DNA from 2 places in the Streptomyces sp. NPDC051109 genome. Region 1 is predicted to be linked to the other one. Evidence: riboswitches for the same ligand, from Rfam matches in the RefSeq annotation. Region 1 holds a riboswitch; the other holds the start of a gene.
The links. Region 1 has a riboswitch for guanidine ahead of ACIBAD_RS10605 (multidrug efflux SMR transporter). Riboswitches for the same ligand answer to the same signal wherever they lie in the genome.
Positions count from the first base shown of each region.

Region 2: another riboswitch for guanidine. It lies ahead of ACIBAD_RS03500 (Ohr family peroxiredoxin); the one in region 1 lies ahead of ACIBAD_RS10605 (multidrug efflux SMR transporter).

Region 1 is NZ_JBITFF010000004.1:392,868-402,579, forward strand. It holds gene ACIBAD_RS10580 (DUF1707 domain-containing protein) at 1-334, opposite strand, end outside; gene ACIBAD_RS10585 (ATP-binding cassette domain-containing protein) at 431-1,399, opposite strand; gene ACIBAD_RS10590 (ABC transporter permease) at 1,405-2,268, opposite strand; gene ACIBAD_RS10595 (ABC transporter permease) at 2,348-3,076, opposite strand; gene ACIBAD_RS10600 (transglycosylase domain-containing protein) at 3,447-5,897, shown strand; gene ACIBAD_RS10605 (multidrug efflux SMR transporter) at 5,922-6,242, opposite strand; guanidine-III (ykkC-III) riboswitch at 6,273-6,350, opposite strand; gene ACIBAD_RS10610 (co-chaperone GroES) at 6,419-6,721, opposite strand; gene ACIBAD_RS10615 (DUF3618 domain-containing protein) at 6,816-7,133, opposite strand; gene bcp (thioredoxin-dependent thiol peroxidase) at 7,242-7,709, shown strand; tRNA gene ACIBAD_RS10625 (tRNA-Leu) at 7,934-8,017, shown strand; gene rdgB (RdgB/HAM1 family non-canonical purine NTP pyrophosphatase) at 8,073-8,681, opposite strand; gene ACIBAD_RS10635 (hypothetical protein) at 8,760-9,146, opposite strand; gene rph (ribonuclease PH) at 9,253-9,712, opposite strand, start outside.
Region 2 is NZ_JBITFF010000002.1:115,852-125,563, forward strand. It holds gene ACIBAD_RS03475 (MBL fold metallo-hydrolase) at 627-1,418, opposite strand; gene ACIBAD_RS03480 (CGNR zinc finger domain-containing protein) at 1,539-2,132, shown strand; gene ACIBAD_RS03485 (cupin domain-containing protein) at 2,480-3,001, shown strand; gene ACIBAD_RS03490 (cytochrome P450) at 3,001-4,206, shown strand; partial or broken gene ACIBAD_RS03495 (alcohol dehydrogenase catalytic domain-containing protein) at 4,488-4,861, opposite strand; guanidine-III (ykkC-III) riboswitch at 4,983-5,046, shown strand; gene ACIBAD_RS03500 (Ohr family peroxiredoxin) at 5,122-5,574, shown strand; gene ACIBAD_RS03505 (hypothetical protein) at 5,561-6,010, shown strand; gene ACIBAD_RS03510 (hypothetical protein) at 6,151-6,387, opposite strand; gene ACIBAD_RS03515 (GNAT family N-acetyltransferase) at 6,556-7,128, shown strand; gene ACIBAD_RS03520 (SLC13 family permease) at 7,610-8,869, shown strand; gene ACIBAD_RS03525 (universal stress protein) at 8,875-9,375, shown strand; gene ACIBAD_RS03530 (DUF5954 family protein) at 9,546-9,712, shown strand, end outside.

The DNA.
Region 1 (9,712 bases):
ACGAGGACATCACCGCGACCGCCGCCGAGGCCGACGCCGGTATGCCGCCGCCCCCGATCCGCGAGGCCCACGAGCCGTCCGCCGGCACCGGGGCCGGCGCCGCGGCCGCGCGCGGCATCGGGTGGTGCCCGCCCGGCGCGGGCAGATCTCGGGTCAGCGGCTCCAGCTCCGCGTACGTCTTCGACGTGTACGCGACCTCCAGCCGCTCCTCGAACTCCTCCATGTCGAGCCGGCCCTCGGCGACGGCGTCGCGCAGCCGCTCCACCACCCGCTCGCGGTCGGCGTCCGACGCCCTCAACTCCGTCAACGGCTTCTCCGGCCGCTCGTCAGTCATGGGGACCAGCCTATGTAGTCGCGAGGAAGAGTTGTACGGGGCCCGACCCTGGAACAGCCCCTGCCCGCCCCTGAATTAACCCTGGCCGTCCCCCAATCACCCCTGCCCCGCGTACATCCTCGCGATCACGTCCTCGATGTCCGGCTCCCGCACCGACAGGTCCAGCAGCGGATACCGCGCCGCCACCTCCGCCACCAGCGGCGCCGCCGAGGCTCCCGCCGGGAACGCCAGCCACTGCCGCGGCCCGTCCACCTTCACCACCCGCGCCCCCGCCACGCTGATCTCCGGAAGCTCCCGCTCCAGGTCCACCACCAGCGTCCGCTCGCCGCCGCCCTCCCCCATCGAGTGCAGACCGGCCAGTGCGCCGTCGTACATCAGCCGCCCGTGGTCGATCACCATCACCCGCTCGCACAGCTGCTCGATGTCCTGGAGGTCGTGCGTCGTGAGCAGCACCGTCGTGCCGAGCTCCGCGTTCAGCTGCCGCAGGAAGGCCCGTACCTTCGCCTTGCTCACCACGTCGAGCCCGATCGTCGGCTCGTCCAGGTACAGCACGTCCGGATCGTGCAGCAGCGCCGCCGCGATGTCCCCGCGCATCCGCTGCCCCAGCGACAGCTGCCGTACCGGTACGTCGAGCAGCTCGGCCAGGTCGAGGCGGTCCACGCACCGTTCCAGGTTCTCCTCGAACCTGGCCCGCGGGATCCGGTACATCCGCCGCATCAGCCCGTACGAGTCCTTCAGGGGCAGGTCCCACCACAGCGTGGTCCGCTGCCCGAACACCACCCCGATCCGGTGCGCCAGCCGCATCCGCTCCCGCGCCGGGTCGATGCCGGCGACCCGCAGCCGGCCGCCGCTCGGGGTGAGGATGCCGGTCAGCATCTTGATCGTGGTCGACTTCCCGGCGCCGTTGGGCCCGATGTAGCCGAGGACCTCTCCCCGCGCCACCTCGAAGCTGATCCCGTCCACGGCCCTGACCTGCCGTTTCTCCCGGCGCATCAGACCCACCCGGCGCCGTACGTCGAAGACCTTCTCGACCCCGTCCAGCTCGATCAGCACATTCCCGCCCACGCCGCTCAGCTCCCCGTGCTCCGGTACGAACGAACTCCCGCGCGCCACGCCAGCGAAGCGGGTACGAACACCACCACCGCCACCAGCGGGCTCACGAACGCCACCCACCCCGGCAGCCCCAGCGGATACGGCTGCCCCAGCACGTACAGGGCCGGCAGCCAGTTCACGAAGGCCAGCGGCACGAGGAAGGTGACCGCGCGCAGCAGGTCCTTCGCGAACACCGTCGGCGGGTACTGGAGCATCGTGTTCCCGCCGTACGTGAAGGAGTTCTGCACCTCCGCCGCGTCCCCGGCGACGAACTGGAAGGCCGCACCGGCCACCATCACCGCCCCGAAGATCGCCGCCCCGGCCAGCACCATCGCGGGCACCAGCAGCACCTTCCCGGCCGTCCACGCCACGTCCAGCTCCGAGACCGCCCAGGCCAGCACCGCCAGGCCCTGCCCGATCCGCCCCAACCGGCGCAGCGCGAAGCGGTCCGCCGCGACCTGCGCGAGCACCGGGACCGGGCGCACCAGCATGGTGTCGAGCGAGCCGTCGCGGATCCGGACGCCGATCCGGTCCGTATTGCCGAGGAGCAGGTCCGCCAGGCCCAGGGAGGCCGAGGAGGACCCGTACAGGAGGGCGATCTCGGGCAGCGTGAAGCCGCCGAGCGCGTCCACGTGCGAGAACATGATCCAGATCGCGACGAAGTCGAGGAGCGTGATCGCCGCGTTCCCGAAGGTGGAGAGGAAGAACGACGTCCGGTACGCCATCGTCGACCGGACCCACATGGCCACGATCAGCCCGTAGCCGCGCACCCCCTCCACGGCCCGGTTCCGTACCGGCACGTGCACCGGCACGTCCAAAGGCCCACCCACCGGCACGCCCACCGGCCCCCCGGACCGCTCCGGAGCCACCCCGGACCGCTCCGGAGCCACCGCTGCGGCCTCCACGGCCCCTGCCTCGAGCTCAGCCACCCTGGACGACCACCTTCCGTGTCGCGGCCGACTGCAACAGCCGCCCCGCGCCCAGCAGTACGAGCGCCCACACCGACTGGAAGCCCAGCGCCCGTACCGCGCCCCCGGCACCGGCGTGCACGCCCATCAGCACGTCCAGCGGCACCTGGAGCATCGCCGCCCACGGCAGGAGCCGGACGAACTCCCCGAAGCCGCCCGGGAACACCGTCAGCGGCAGCAGCATCCCGGAGAAGAAGACCGTGACGACGACGGCCATCAGGTTGATCCCCGTCCCGTCCATCAGCCAGAACGCCGCCAGCCCCAGCAGGTACCGCACACCGAAGCCGACGAGCAGCGAGAGCAGGACCGACACCAGGAACAGCAGCCAGCGCAGCGGATCGGCGGGCAGGGCCAGTTGGAAGGCCAGCGCCCCCGCGAGCAGCGGCACGACCCCGCGCCCGAGCAACTGGAAGCCCGCCCTCCCCAGATCGGCGGCGAGCCACCACATCTGGAGGTCGGCCGGCCGGTACAGGTCGACGGCGATGTCCCCCGTACGGATGCGCTCCTGCATCTCCTCCTGGAAGCCGCCGCCGATGAGCGCGCCCGCGGCGAGCAGCGACTGGCTCACCCAGACGAAGGTCAGCGCCTGCGCCTGGTCGTAGCCGCCCAGTCCGGGCCGCTCGTCCCACAACGCGACGTACGTGTAGGCGAGGACGAAGCCGAAGACGGTGTTGGTGAACACCCCGGCCGCCGTCGCCGTCCCGTAGGTGGCGTAGCGCCGGAACCCGCCGGCTGCGACGGCCGCATAGAGCCACGCCCTGCGCGCCGCTTCTCGCGCCGTTCCGCGCGCCGTTCCGCGCGCCGTTCCGCGCAGCGTTCCGCGCGCCGTTCCGCCTACCGTCCTGCGCGCCGTGCCACGAGACGTTCCCTGACGCACCGTATCCCTCCGTTTTCCCGGTCGTTCCTACGTCGGCCAAAGCGCGCGAGCTTAGTGCGGAGGGGCGATCCATGCGACCGGTTTACGCCCGTCCGACGCGGAACGAGCGGCCAATCGGGTAGACAGCATGGGGTACAGACGTGGATATTTCGTACGGCGTCGAGGAGTCCTGGCGATGAGCGACCAGTCACCACCACCGGGCTGGACCCCTCGCGACCCGGACACCCCCGCCGGACCCCCGCCGGCAGGGCATCCGCAGCAACCGCAGCAGCCGCAAAAACCGCAGAAGCCGGCCGGCGAGCGGCAGGCACGCCGAGCCGCCAAGAAGGCGGAGCGGAAACGAAGGCGGACCGGCTGGCGCCGCCTCGTCCCCACCTGGCGCATGGCGCTCGGCATCCTCCTGCTGCTCGCCCTGCTGGTCGTCGGCGCCCTCGTGGCGGGCTACCTGCTGGTCCACATCCCGCCCGCCAACGCCGCAGCGACGGCCCAGTCCAACCTCTACCTCTACGCCGACGGCTCCCAGCTCGCCCGCGACGGCGAGGTCAACCGCGTCAACGTCCCGCTCTCGCAGATCCCCCGCACCGTCCAGGAAGCCGTACTGGCCGCGGAGGACCGGGACTTCTACTCCGAGCGGGCCGTCGACCCCAAGGCGATGGTCCGGGCCGCCTGGAACACGGCGACCGGCAAGGGCACCCAGTCCGGCTCCACCATCACCCAGCAGTACGTCAAGAACTACTACCTGGGCCAGGAACAGACCATCAAGCGCAAGGTCAAGGAGTTCTTCATCGCGATCAAACTCGGTCGCGAGAAGTCGAAGGACTACATCCTGGAGGGCTACCTCAACACCAGCTACTTCGGCCGCAACGCGTACGGCATCCAGGCGGCCGCCCAGGCCTACTACGGCAAGGACGTCGACGAACTCACCACCGCCGAGGGCGCGTACCTCGCCACCCTCCTCAACTCCCCCAGCGCCTTCGACGTCGTCGCCCACCCGCAGAGCCGCGAGCGGGCGCTCGCCCGCTGGAACTACGTACTCGACGGCATGGTCAAGAAGCAGTGGCTGCCGGCGGCCGAGCGGAGCGCCACCCGCTTCCCGGAACCCGGCAAGGTCCGCCCGGCCGCCGGGCTCTCCGGTCAACGCGGCTACCTCGTCGAGGCCGTCAAGGACTACATCGTCGAGCACAAGATCCTCGACGAGAAGACGCTCGCCGAGGGCGGCTACCGCATCACCACCACGATCGACAAGCGCAGGCAGAACGCCTTCGTCGAAGCCGTCGACAAGAAGATGGTCAGGCAGCTCGACCCGGAGAAGCGCAAGGCCGACCGCGTCGTACGGGCCGGCGGGGTCTCCATCGACCCGGCCACCGGCAAGGTCATCGCCATGTACGGGGGCATCGACTACACCAAGCAGTACGTCAACAACGCGACCCGGCACGACTACCAGGTGGCCTCCACCTTCAAGCCGTTCGTGTTCGCGGCCGCCGTCGAGAACGAATCCCGCACCCAGGACGGCCGCCGGATCACCCCCAACACCGTCTACGACGGCGACAACAAGCGCCGCGTGGTCGGCACCCGGACCCCGTACGCCCCCGAGAACGAGGGGCAGATCTCGTACGGGAACATCACCGTCAACACCGCCACCGACCTCTCCGTCAACGCCGTCTTCGCGCAGATGGTCGTCGACGTCGGCACCGCCAAGGTCAAGCAGACCGCGATCGACCTCGGCATCCCCGCGGACACCCCGAACTTCGACGCCGGTCCGGCCATGGCGCTGGGCACCATGCAGGCCAGCGTCCTGGACATGACCCAGGCCTACGCGACCCTCGCCGACCACGGCCGCCGCACCCCGTACACCCTCGTCGAGAAGATCGAGAAGGGCGACGCCGACGTCCACCTGCCCGACCGCACCCCGAAGCAGGCCGTCAGCCGCGAAGCCGCCGACACCACCACGTCCATGCTGGTCAGCGTCGTCGACAACGGCACCGGTACGGCCGCCCTCGCCGCCGGGCACCCGGCCGCCGGCAAGACGGGCACCGGCGAACTGGACCGCTCCGCCTGGTTCGCGGCGTACACCCCGGACCTGGTCACGGTCGTCTCGATGATGGGCCAGGACCCCGATACGGGCACCCTGGAGTCCCTGTACGGGGCGCTCGGCGAGGACAGGATCGGGGGCGGCGGGTACCCGGCCCGGATCTGGGCGCAGTACACGAAGACGGCCCTGGAGGACAGCGACCCCCTGGACTTCGACCTCGATCTCCAGCCGGGCGCGGCCCCGTCGCCGCCGCCGTTCGTCCCGAGCAGCCCGGAGCCGTCGGAGGGCGAGAGCACCCCCGAATCCCCGCCGCCGCCGAGCCGGCCAAACCGCCCGGGCCGGCCGACGCCGCCCACCGGCGGCCAGGACCAGGGCGGCCAGACCCAAGGCCGGAACCAGGGCCAGGACCAGGGGCAGACCACCGGCGGCCGGACCACGCAGGGGGACACGACGGGAGGCGAGACGGACGAGGGCGCCTTCGCCGGAACGAGTACGGGCACGACCGCCGGCGCCACGACGGGCTCCGCGGCGGGCGCCCTGGGCGGCGTGACGGGCGGCCTGCGCGGCCGCCCGCCGTCGGAGTACCTGGAGTAGCCGCCGCCGAAGGGGGCCGGCGGATCAGTGACCGGAGGTCGCCTTCAGCCCCACCACGGCGACCAGCAGCAGGCAGATGAAGAAGATCCGGGCGGCGGTGACGGGCTCACCCAGCACCGCCATACCGAGCACGGCGGCGCCGGCCGCGCCGATGCCCACCCATACGCCGTACGCGGTACCGATGGGCAGGGTCTTGGCGGCGTACGAGAGCAGCACCATGCTGGCGACGATCCCGGCACCGGTGAACACACTGGGCCACAGCCGGGTGAAGCCCTCCGTGAACTTCATACCGATCGACCAGCCGACTTCGAGCACACCGGCGAGGAGAAGCAGAACCCAGGCCATGACAGGCACCTCCGGGACGAGAGCGAACGGGGTGCGTCGTCTTGTCGTCCAGCCACGGCTACCCGGTACGGCGCGTCTCGTCGGGGTTCCCCACCACCGTAGCAAAGCCGCGCGAAAGGGCCGGTGACACCGGTCACCGGCCCTTCGACGTCGTTCCTTCGCGGGGAGGCGCTCCCCTACAGGTAGAGCCCGGTGGAGTCCTTGGACCCCTCCAGCCGCTCCGCGGCCACGGCGTGCAGGTCCCGCTCGCGCATCAGCACGTACGTCGCACCCCGCACCTCGACCTCGGCCCGGTCCTCGGGGTCGTACAGCACCCGGTCGCCCGGCTCCACGCTGCGTACGTTCTGCCCGACCGCGACCACCTCGGCCCAGGCCAGGCGCTTGCCCACGGCAGCGGTCGCCGGGATGAGGATGCCGCCGCCCGAGCGCCGCTCGCCCTCCGGCGAGTCGGACTTCACGAGCACACGGTCGTGCAGCATGCGGATGGGCAGCTTGTCGTGGGTGGTGGTGTTGGTGTCGTCGCTCACGCCACGAACCTACCCGCCCGGGACCGGCCCGTACGCCGCAGGGCCATCAGCGCTTGCGCCGCGCCGAAACGACGAGCAGGCCGATCACCCCGGCCGCGACCAGCGCGATGGGCGCGATCCGCTCGAAGCGCGGGGTGCCGTCCTCGTGGCGCAGTCCCTCCCGTACGTCCGTCAGGAGACGGTTCACGGTGACGACGGCGCGCCCTGCGGTGTGGTCCACGGTCGAGGCGACCCTGGCCTTCGCGTCCCCGATGATCGTCTTCGGATGCACGCGGACGCCGATCTCGTCGAGCGTCTCGGCGAGCTGTTCGCGGCGGCGGACGATGTCCGCCTCGATCTGTGCGGGGGTCCTGGCTTCGGGCACCGCGCTGCCTCCGTCGTCGTCGGGTCGGGTCGGGGGCGTAGCCCACCATGAACAGTCTGTCAGCTTAGTCTCGGACCGTACCGATCCCCTCCCGAGGAGACTGTTGACATGAGCGAGCGACTCCAGCCGGGCGACACCGCCCCCGCCTTCACCCTGCCCGACGCGGACGGCAACGAGGTTTCGCTCGCCGACCACAAGGGCCGCAAGGTGATCGTGTACTTCTACCCCGCGGCGCTGACGCCGGGCTGCACGAAGCAGGCCTGCGATTTCACGGACAACCTGTCGGTGCTGGCCGAGGCCGGATACGACGTGATCGGGGTGTCCCCGGACAAGCCGGAGAAGCTGGCGAAGTTCCGCGAGAAGGAGCACCTGCAGGTCACCCTGGTCGGCGACCCGGAGAAGAAGGTCCTTGAGTCCTACGGCGCGTACGGCGAGAAGAAGCTGTACGGCAAGACGGTGACCGGCGTCATCCGCTCCACGGTGATCGTGGACGAGGAGGGCAAGGTCGAACGCGCCCTCTACAACGTCAAGGCCACGGGCCACGTAGCCAAGATCATCAAGGACCTGGGCATCTGACGCCACCCCCTCCCCGACAGCGGCCCGCACCAACGAACCGGTGCGGGCCGCTCCGGTCATCGGACGGAAAACCCCGCAACCGTGCCACTACCGCCCCGTTGCTCCGTACGAGGGTCAACTGCCACGCGATCAGCAGCACATGGTGCCGGGAGGCCGTCGCCGGTCGAGTTCCCGATCTTGCGCGTTCTCGTACAGCCGGCTGCCGCTATCATGGCAGGCGGCTAGCGGCGGTGGCGCAACGGCGACGCAGCAGACTTAGGATCTGTGGCCCGTGAAACGGCTTGAGGGTTCGAATCCCTTCCGCCGCACAGCAATGGCCTGCGAATCGAAAGATCGATTCGCAGGCCATTTGTGTACCCGCCGTCAGCTCACCAGGGCGCGGATGAAGGGGACCAGGGCGCGGAAGGCCTGGCCCCGGTGGGAGATGGCGTTCTTTTCCGCCGGGGTGAGTTCCGCGCAGGTGCGCGTGTCGCCCTCGGGCTGGAGGATCGGGTCGTAGCCGAAGCCGCCCGTGCCCGCCGGGGTGTGGCGGAGGGTGCCGACGAGGCGGCCCTCCACGACGCGTTCGGTGCCGTCCGGGAGGGCGAGGGCCGCCGCGCACGCGAAGTGGGCTCCGCGGTGCTCGTCGGCGATGTCCCCGAGCTGGGCCAGCAGCAGGTCCAGGTTCGCCCGGTCGTCCCCGTGCCTGCCCGCCCACCGCGCCGAGAAGATGCCCGGGGCGCCGTTCAGGACGTCCACGCAGAGGCCGGAGTCGTCGGCGATCGCGGGCAGTCCGGTGGCCCGGGCCAGGGCGTGCGCCTTCAGGAGGGCGTTCTCGGCGAAGGTGACGCCGGTCTCCTTGACGTCCGGGACCTCCGGGTACGCGTCCGCGCCGACCAGCTCGTACGGCAGGCCGGCGTCGGACAGGATGGCGTGGAGCTCGGCGACTTTGCCCGCGTTGCGGGTGGCGAGGATCAGGCGGCTGCTGGTCATGGACCCATTATTCCGTCCGCGGCACCGCGGCCCGCCGCCCGCCCGTCAGCCCGTCAGCCCGTAGCCCCGTCGGCCCGGTCAGCCTGGGGTGCAGACCTTCGAGAGTTCCTTGGCGGCGTCGGCGACCGGCTGGATGTCCGGGGTGGTGTTGCCGTTCTCGATGGCCGTGCGGACGTTCTTCACCGCCGTGGTCATGGAGGAGACGGCCTTGCTCAGGTCGGCGTTGTCGGTCTGGTCGCCGACCTTCTTGAGGTTCGCCTCGATCTGGTTCAGCGCGTTCTGGGCGTCCTGCGGGCTGTTGCCGGCCTGGGAGACCGCCTGCTGGAGGTCGTTGGCGCCGTCGGTGATGGCCACCGCCGTGTTCGCGCAGTCCATCGCCGTCGAGATCGCGTCACAGGACGCCAGCGCCGGGACGGCGAGAGCCGCGGCGAGCACGACCGCCGCTATGCGGTGCTTCGGGTTCATGGTTCGGGTCTCCCGGTGATCGAAACGGATACGAGGACGGGCGCACGGCTTTGACACCGTGCGCCCGTATGCAGGGAGACGCGTGATCCCCCCCCTGCGGTTCTGCCTAGAGCTGGAGCGCGCCCAGCTGGATGGCCTCCAGGTCGGCGCAGCCGCCGGCGGCCAGGTCCAGGAGGGCGTTGAGCTCCTTGCGGTCGAAGGGCTCGCCCTCGGCGGTGCCCTGGACCTCGACGAAGCGGCCGTCGCCGGTGCAGACCACGTTCATGTCGGTCTCGGCGCGCACGTCCTCCTCGTAGCAGAGGTCGAGCAGCGGGACGCCGTCCACGATGCCGACGCTGACGGCGGCGACGGTGCCGGTGAGCGGCTTGCGGCCGGCCTTGATCAGCTTCTTCTGCTGGCCCCAGGCGACGGCGTCGGCCAGGGCGACGTAGGCGCCGGTGATGGCGGCGGTGCGGGTGCCGCCGTCGGCCTGGAGGACGTCGCAGTCCAGGACGATGGTGTTCTCGCCCAGCGCCTTGTAGTCGATGACGGCGCGCAGGGAGCGGCCGATGAGGCGGGAGATCTCG
Region 2 (9,712 bases), on a different contig from region 1:
AAGGCGCAGCGCTCGCGTTGCGATCGCGCTGCCGGCCTCCGGCTTCGCGTCGTCGCCGGTCGGCACCTATGCGGGTCAGGTGATCACGTCGGGCTTCCTCGACCGCTCGCCGCCCCTCGCCGTACGCCACGTCGATGCGACGAGCGCCCTGCGTCTTCCCTCTGCGCCGCGGGGGTTTCAGCCGGGTCGAACTCGCCCGCCGTCTGGCCCAGGAGACTCGGGACGGGGACACCGCACCGGACCCGCAATCCACCCACCGCCGCCTGGCGGAGCCGGGACTGGTCACCGAGGCCCCGGGCGGCCTCCTTGGCACCGGTCTCGCCGGCCAAGGCCGTGGAAGGGCGCGTGGAGGGCAAAGTGGGCTGGTTCCGAAGCGATTTGGAGGAGAAGGCCGCGGGCAGCGGCATCGTCGACTCGCTGCTCGCCGAGCACGAGAAGTCGCTGGACGCGGTGCTCAGACCCCCGACGTCAGCGGTACCACGCAAGACATCGAGGGCATGGCCTCGGTGCGAGCCGTCATCGACGAGCTCACCGCGATCCTCACGCGATCCGGGAAGCGGCCCTGGACCGGCGCCCCCCGCGTCGGGTCTGCGACACGGGGGGCGCCGGTCCAGGGCCGGGGTCGGTCAGCTCCGGTTGCCCAGGTCCAGGCGGTCGGCGAGGCCGGCCGCGGTGAAGGCCTCGACCAGCTGGTCCAGGCCTTCGGTGAAGTGGGCCCAGCTGTCGTAGTGGACGGGGACGACCCGGCGGGCCCCGAGGATCCCGGCGGCTTCGGCGGCCTGGGCGCTGTCCAGGACGAGCGGCTCGCCGTTGAAGAGGACGGGGAAGCGGGGAGCACCGGCGAACAGGATCGCGGTGTCCACGGGTGCGAAGCGTGCGGCGATCTCCTTGACGAGGTCGAGGGAGGCGTTGTCGCCGCTGACGTAGACGGTGGGCAGCCCTTCGCCGGTCAGGACGAAGCCGACGACCTGCCCGGCGATCGGCTCGATCTCCTCGCGCGGTCCGGGGCCGTGGACGGCGGGCACGCCCGTGACGGTGACCGAACCGCCGCCGGGGCGGTCCAGCTCGACGGACTCCCAGTCGGCCAGGCCCTTGGCGTTGCCTCCCAGGCGCTGTCCGGCGCCGGGGGTGGTGAGGGTGAGGGGGACGCCGGCGAGCAGGGCCCGGCCGGAGGTGTCGAGGTTGTCGGCGTGCTGGTCGTGGGAGAGCAGCACCGCGTCGACGCGGCCCAGGTCGTCGGGGGTGCCGCTGGAAGGGGCGGTCTTGACCAGGACCGGGCCTCCGGGCGCCGGGTAGCCGCCGGGAGCGTCGAAGGTCGGGTCGGTCAGAAAGCGCAGACCGCCGTACTCGAAAAGGGCGGTGGGGCCGCCGAAGACGCGGACGGAGAACGGTTCGGGGGTGGCGCTGGTGGCGGTCACGAAACATGCACCTCACGGATAGATAGTGGTTTATCCGTGAGTCACCGTAGGCGGTTCTCACGGTTGAACGCAAGCCCTAACGTGAGCATCATGGAAAGGGTGCAGTTGTACCATGAGGTCATGGAAGAGATCGCGACCGTCGAACCGCCTCCCGCGCCGGGCGCCGAGCAGTACCCCTCCCTCGACCTCGCCAACAGCGCCATCACCCTGCCCGGCGGGCACTCCGTCGATCTCCTCGCCACCCCCGCCGCCGCCGAACGGTGGCTCGTCGACCGGGGCCTCGCCCCGGCCGGCACCGGCCTGATCGAGACGTGCGCCACCCGGCTGCGCTCCCTGCGCGAACAGGTCCGCACCCTGTTCGCCGCCCATGCCGCCGGACTGCCCGCTCCTGCGGCCGCGTTGTCCGCCGTCAACGACGCCCTCACGCGGGCCCCCGCCGCCTCCCTGCTCCACTGGGACCCGGACCGCGGCCTCTACCGCGAGGCGGCCCACCCCGTCACCCAGATCGTGGAGCACGCCCTCGCCGTCCTCGCAGCGAACGCGGCCGACCTGCTCACCGGACCCGACGCCGAGCGCCTCACCGCCTGCGGCTCCACCCCCTGCAGCCGCTACCTCCTCCGCCACGGCCGCCGCCACTGGTGCTCCACCCGCTGCGGCGATCGCGCCCGGGCGGCACGCGCCTACGCCCGCCGCACCCAGAACGACGCAGGCTGAACCGCCCCGGCCGGTTCGGCGGGGCGGGCGCATGGCGCAAGCATTCGAACCCGGGCCACGCACCAGTGCACGCGGCGGACCCGGACCCGGCGCGCACATACGGCTTGCGAGTACACATGGGTGACCCGCGCGGAAGGCGATCGTTGAAGAGGCGTCCGGGTCAACGAAGGCGCTGTCGTGCCGGTGGGGTAGGGGTGTTGTATGGCGACGTCGCGTCGGCGGGCCGGGTCGGGTCCGGAATGCGCCATCCACCTGGTGGGCCGCCGGAGCCGTAGGCCGTGACCCTTGCCGAAGGAAACCCGACGACCGGGTACTCCCCCACCGCCACTCCGACGGCCCAGGCCGGTCTGATCGTGCCCCCCGGCGAAGGCCGTACCCTTCGTGCCGCCGCCCAGCACGTGACGTTCAAAGTGACCGGCGCGCAGTCGCGCCTCGCCTCGAGCTTCGAGGTGCTCGTACCACCGGGCTTCGACGTCGGCGCGCACGTCCACGCGCGCAGCGAGGAGTTGTTCTACGTCCTTGAGGGCGAACTCGACGTCCTCGCCTTCGAGCCGCTCGTGCGCACCCCGGACGGTTGGCGTGGATGGCGGTCACCGAACGGCGAGCGGGTGGTCCGCGCCACGCCCGGCACGGTCATCCTGGTCCCGCCCGGCTGTCCGCACGCCTTCGCCAACCCCACCGGCGTCCCGGCCCGGATGTTCTTCCAGTCCTCCCCGCCCCCGGACCACGAACGCTATTTCGAGGAACTCCTGGAGATCCTCTCCTGCGCAGGGCCCGTGGACCACGGCGCCATCGCCGCACTGCGCCGACGCTACGACATCGAGCAGCTCACGCCGCTGCGCCATGACCGGCCGGCGAGGAGCCAGTAGTGCACGACGGCACCGCCCCCTTGTACGAGGCGTCGGACTTGGCCGCGCTGGAATTCGACCCGTTCCTGCGCGAGGCGCTGCAGGCCGGACCCGTCATCCGGATCCGGCTGGCTCACGGGGCTCCCGGCGAGTGCTGGCTGGCGACGCGGCACGACGCCGTCCGGTTCGTCACCTCCGACCGCCGGTTCAGCCGCGACATCGTGGGCCGGCCGCTGCCCAGCATGAACCGGTACCTCGTTCCGCTGGACCGCGCGGTCAGCTTCGTCGACCCACCCGGCCACACCCGCGTCCGCTCCGTGGTCTCCTCGGCGTTCAACCGCTTCGGCCTGGCGGCCCTGCGTCCTCGCGCCCAAGCCGTACTCGACGAACACATCGACGCGATGGTCGCTGCCGGACCATCGGCCGACCTCGTCCGGCACGTGACCTCGCCCTTCCCCATGCACGTCATCGGCGCGGTGCTGGGTGTGCCGGAGGCCGACCGGCCGCGTCTGCGCACGTGGGCGGACACCATCCTGACCCGGGCGAAAGACGAAGCGGGAGTCGAGCGCGCCCGACAGGCCAAGGAGGAAGCAAGCGCCTGCTTCCGTGAACTGGCCCGAGCACGCCGGCTCCAACCACAGGACGACCTCATCAGCGAGCTGGCTGCCGCAGTCGAGAGCGGCAGGATCGAGGAAGAGGAACTCCTCGCCCTGGCCACACTGATGGGGATCAACGGGTGGCACGCGGTACGCAACCACACCTCCAACATGGTCTATCTCCTGCTGACCGACGACGGCCTGATGAGCCGGCTGCGGTCCGACCCGGACGCCGTGCCGGCGGCCGTGGAGGAACTGCTGCGCTGGATCCCCCACAAGCACGGCGTGGGACAGGCCCGCGTCGCCACCGAGGACGTCGAAGTGGGAGGGGTCCTCGTCCGCCGCGGCGAAGCCGTCTACGTCTCGTACGTGGCGGCGAACTGGGACGAGCGGTGCTACCCCGAGCCGCACCGGATCGACGTCGACCGCGAAGGCCCGGCCCATCTGGCCTTCGGCTACGGCCCCCACCACTGCGTGGCACCCTCGCTGGCCCGCATGGAAGCCGAACTGCTGCTGACCACCCTCCTCACGCGCCTCCCCGACCTGCGGCTGGCCATCGAACCGGGCCACGTGGCCTGGCAGAAGGACGTCCTCATCCGCGGACCGGTGGCACTACCCGTCACCTGGTAGTACACGGAGACGCCGTGGAGGTCGAGGAGGGCGTGGATCAGTCCTCCGCGGGGCGGCGCCGTCACACCGATGCCGGCGGCCGGCCGCCGGTTCGCGCCGCGCAACACGTTCGGGGGCATCGCCTGGCTGGTGCCGCCTTCGGCCAGGGTCATCACCGCACTACGGCGTCCTCCGCGGACCCGTAGGGGCCGAGGATCCGGTGCGGAAGGCAGCTGAAGAGGGTGCCGTCGGTGAGGGTCCGCGATTGGCCGGTCAGGCCGACCAGGACCAGGCCTCCCTCCGGCCACGAGGGTCTCGACGGAGCCGAGTGCGTACGGGGCCCAGCCGCCGTCGTACTCGACACCACGCGTCAGGACCCGGCCGCCGCGCACTCACCAGCCTGCAGGGCGACGCGTCGGCCCGCGGTCCAGTGCGGGACGTCCCGTCCGCAGTCGACGATGACGCCGGTGACCCCGTGTCCCAGGGTGGGGATGTCGCCCGCCAGATGGGCCGGGGTGAGTGTGCCGTCGACGAGGTGCACGTCGGACAGGCAGACGCCCGCGGTCTCCACTGTTGACCAGCACCTCCCGGGGCCCGGGGCGGGAATGGGGACCTCTTCGACGATCAGGGTGCGCGAGGGGATGTGCGGGCGCGCGGCGCGCACGGTCTGCGGCATGACGCGGCATGGCATGGCATGGGCCGGCCGGACTGGGTTGGGCCGGGCCGGCCGGGAGCCACGGGTGAGGAACGTCACCGCGGGGGCGGGCCCCGGAGGGCCGCCGCCGTTGCTAGTTTGTCGGGCGGTCGGATTCACGGCCCCGGACGAGATGCGCCGTACCCGGTTACGCACGACGACGCGCGAGGTGCTGCACGAGCAGCGCCGTGCGCTGTCCGCACCCGGGCAGCGTCCTCGTCGAGCCAGATGGGCCGAACGCCATGACCGTGCCACTCACCCGCAGCCTGTACCGGACGACCGCGCATGCCGCCGGGGGCCGTACCGGATCCGTCCGCACGGACGACAGGCGGCTCGACGTCCGTCTCGCCCCGCCGCGCAAGAACGTTCCCGGCACCACCAACCCCGAGCAGCTGTTCGCGGCCGGTTTCGCCGCCTGCTTCACCTCCGCGCTCGCGGAGGTCGCCGCCGAGTTCGGGGCGGACGCCTCGGCCGCGCGCGTCGCCTGCGAGGTGCAGCTCGGCACCACGGACACGCCCGCGGGCTACGGTCTCGCGGTGGCCCTCACCGTAAGCCTGCCGGGGTGGCGGGCCGCGGACCTCCAGCCCCTGCTGCACCGGGCGGACGCGGTCTGCCCGTACTCGCAGGCAGTGCGCGGCAACGTACCGCTGACCCTTCTGGCCGTGGACGACCCCGCCGCCGATGACCGCGCCTGAGCCGGGGCCGGAGGTCCGCTTCCCGGACCGGCCCGGCGTACCGGTGCCCGAGCACGGCGCCTGGCTGCGGCGCGGCATCAGCCGCAACGGCGGACCCCTTCTCGTGGAACGCGAAGCGGTGTGGCTGCAGACCGGCCCGTACTACGCCGACAGCCGGGGGTTCGCGGGTACCACGTCCTTCGGCGGTTCCCGGGTGCACTTCCACCACCTCACGGGCGAGCCGGGCGAAGACGTCGGCGCCTTCCGGTGGGAGGGTGATCATCTCGTCGAATGGGGCACCAACACGGACGGCAGTACCTTCCTGGAGGTCTGGGACCCGCTGCCCGGCGCCGAAGGGGCCGCCGGCTCCTGGTCCGGCCCGGGACACCACGTGGTGCGCGTCGGCCGGCACGTGGTGCACGTCGACTCCCGTGCGGGTACGTACTGGCGGCTGTGACGGTCGTGACGGCTGTGCCCTGCCATCTCGATGCCTCCGGCGTTCACGGGGATCCGCGTCTGCCGCAACAGGCGACCGGGGCGCCGGGTCACCACGCCCCGGCAGGAGCCCGGTCCGAGGCGATCGGCGGTAGCGGGCTTCTACATGGCGGAGCGAAGCATCCCCGCCGTCTTGGCCATTGCGGCCTTCGCCGCCGTGTCGGTGGCCGTCCGGGCGGCGTCTTCAAGCAGTAGGGCCGCTGCCTGGAGGAGCCCTACGTGCACGGGTACGGTCTCCAATCCGGTGAGCGCGGCCATGGCCTGATCGGTGGCGCTCTGCGGGATGAGGGTGCTGACGCCGCGTCCGGCGGTCCGCTGGGGGTGCGCTGGTGTAGTCACGAGGTGATTCTCGCGGATCCGGGTCAGGTCCGGGTCTGGTCTGGTCTGGTCTGGTCTGGTCTGGTCTGGTCGGACAGTCGGACCGGCGGGGGGCGCCGCGTGCAGTGCGGACCCGGGGGCGCGGGCGACCGGCGGGCGCTCGCCGGAGCGGCGGGGTACAGTCACCCGATGCTGCGCATCGAATCCCCCGTCACCACCGCCCGGCTGATACTCCGTCCGTTCCGACCCGGGGACGCGGAGGACGTATGCGACTACCAGCGCCGGCCCGACGTCGCCCGCTTCATGCGGTGGGAGCCGCGCGGACCGCAGGACGTCCGGGTGGCGGTGGAGCAGATGGCCCGGGAGACCGAACTCGCCTCGAACGGGGACTGCCTCAGCCTGGCGGTCGTCGAACCGGTAACGGGGACGGTCGTCGGCCAGGTCGAACTGGTCCTGCTCAGCGCGGAACACCGCCAGGGCGAGCTCGGCTATGTCTTCCACCCCGCCCACCAGGGCAGGGGCTTCGCCACGGAGGCCGCGCTCGCCGTCCTGGGCCTGGGATTCGACGCACTGGGGCTGCACCGGGTAATCGGGCGCTGCCACGGGGACAACACCGCCTCCGCCAGGCTCCTCGAACGCCTGGGCATGCGCCGGGAGGCCCGTTTCATCGGTACGGAGTTCTTCAAGGGAGCTTGGCGCGACGACCTGGTGTACGCCATGCTCCGCGAGGAGTGGCAGGGCCTCGACGGACGATCGCGCTGATGTGGAGGGCCTCGGTCACAGCCCCGGGTCGGTGCGGACGAGCCGTACCGCGGCTGCGGGGTCCGTGGCTCGGGTGACCGACCGGCCCAGGACGACGTGCGAGGCCCCCGCGGCGACGGCGGCACGCGGCGTACCAGACGCAGCACTTGCTCCTCGATCGAGGCGTGGACCCCGATATGGGCGAGGTCCGGGCCGGTCGTGCTGGTGACGACGGTCAATGCGCGGACTCGCAGGCGTGGGAAGCCGCGGGCCGCGGCAACGGCTGCGGCCACGATGCCGTGCCTCCCGTGCCGTGCACCGTCACCGTCGACGCACCGAGTGCGCCTGCGGCACGGACTGCGCCGGCGACGGAGTTCGGAATCTCGAAGAGCTTCACGTCCCGAACCGCCCAGACGTGACGTTCCCCCACAGCCCGCGGGCGATGGCGGCTTCGTATCCGGGTCGGGAGCGCTGGCGGCGGTCGACCGGGAGAAGATGCGGTGTGAGTACTGCCCTCGCGGAGGCCCTCTCCGCCGTTCTTCTCGTCATCGTGCTGGCGTGCGCGGTCATCCGTCCGTTCGGCTGGCCGGAGGCCGTCGTCGCCGTCCCGGCCGCCGGTGCCGTCATCGCCACCGGGGCCATCTCGCTCGACCACGCGGCGGACGAGGCCGCCCGGCTGGGGCCGGTGATCGGCTTCCTGGCCGCCGTACTCGTCCTGGCCCAGCTGTGCGACGACGAGGGGCTGTTCCACGCCTGCGGCGCGTGGATGGCCCGCACCGCGGCGGGACGGCCGCGCCGCCTGCTGGCGCAGGTGTTCGCCCTCGCCTCGGTGATCACCGCGGTGCTCAGCCTGGACGCCACCATCGTGCTGCTGACCCCGGTGGTGTTCGCCACCGCCGCGCGGCTCGGAGCCCGGTCCCGGCCGCACGTGTACGCCTGCACCCACCTGTCGAACACCGCCTCCCTGCTGCTGCCCGTCTCCAACCTCACCAACCTGCTGGCGTTCGCCGCCAGCGGGCTCAGTTTCACCCGGTTCGGCGCCCTGATGGCCCTGCCCTGGCTGGTGGCCATCGGGGTCGAGTACCTCGTGTTCCGCCGGTTCTTCGCCACCGACCTGGACGCCGGATCCGCGGCCCCGGCCACCGCCCCACCCCGCGAACTGCCTTTGTTCGCCCTGGCCACGGTGGCGTGCACGCTGGCCGGGTTCGTGGTCACGTCCGCGTTCGGCGTCGACCCGGCCTGGGCGGCGTTCGCGGGCGCGGCCGTCCTCGCCGTACGCGCCCTCGCACGGCGCCGCACCACCCCGGCCGCCATCGTGCGCGCCGCCGCGCTGCCCTTCCTCGCCTTCGTCCTGGCCCTCGGGGTCGTGGTCCGCGCCGTCGTCGACAACGGCCTCGACACGGCCCTCGGCCACCTGATCCCCGACGGCACCGACCTGCCGGCCCTGCTGGGCATCGCCGCGCTGGCCGCCGTACTGGCCAACATGATCAACAACCTGCCCGCCGTACTCGTACTGCTGCCGCTGACCGCCCCGTCCGGGCCCGGCGCGGTCCTGGCGGTGCTGCTCGGGGTGAACATCGGCCCCAATCTCACGTACGCCGGCTCGCTGGCCACCCTGCTGTGGCGGCGCATCGTCCACGCCCACGACGCCGAGGTGGAGCTGAAGGAGTTCACACGGCTCGGTCTGTACGCCGTACCGGCAAGCCTGGGGGCCGCCGTGCTGGCACTGTGGGTGTCACTGACCGCGATGCAAGGAGGCTGAAACCCATGGCCGTGCTGGTCTGGATCGCCGAGGGCACCTGGCCCGCCTGTGTCGACGCCGCCCGCGACCACACCCCCGACGGCGCGGACGTCGTCCTCCTCCACGTCACACCGGTCGACGTCGCCGGGGCGGCACACGGCGCGTTCGCCGGCCTGCTCGGCCGCGGCCACCCCGAACGCGACCCCGGTACACGGCTGGAGCACCTGGCCGCCGTATCCGCCGACCAACTCCTCGCGGACGCCGCGCGGCGCCTGGGCCGCCCCTGCACCCGGCAGGAGCGCACCGGCCGTGCCGAGCGGGAAGTCGTCGCCGCCGCCGAAGGCGCCGACCTGCTCGTCCTCGCCCGTGACGGCGACCGCACCCACCTCGGACCCCGCAGCCTCGGACCCGCCGGCCGCTTCATCGTCGACCACGCGCCGTGTCCCGTCCTGCTGGTCTGGCCCGAGACGGCGCCCGGTGGCGCCCCGATCCCGCCCCCGCCGCCGCGGCCTCCGGACCACCGGTAGGCACTGCTCCGCCGCGCCGGTCGTCGGTGCACACCGCACGGTGAGCGCAGCGCTCCCCCGCCCCGCCCGTCATATCGCAAGGCGCCCGCACCCTGTCACATGCGGCCGCCCGCAGGTGTGGAATCGGTGAATCCGGGGCGGGGGCGTGCGCTGATCGACAGGATGGGGGCATGGAGCGTGGGAATGTGGGGCGGTCGGCCGGACCCCGGCCGATGGTGGTGCGGGTGCCGGTGGAGCCGGTGGAGGCCGCGGTGGAAGCCGACGCGGCCGATGCCAATGCGCGTGCGGGCGATGTGGTCGTACGCGGCCCGGTGTTCGGGGTGGCGGTGCAGGGCGT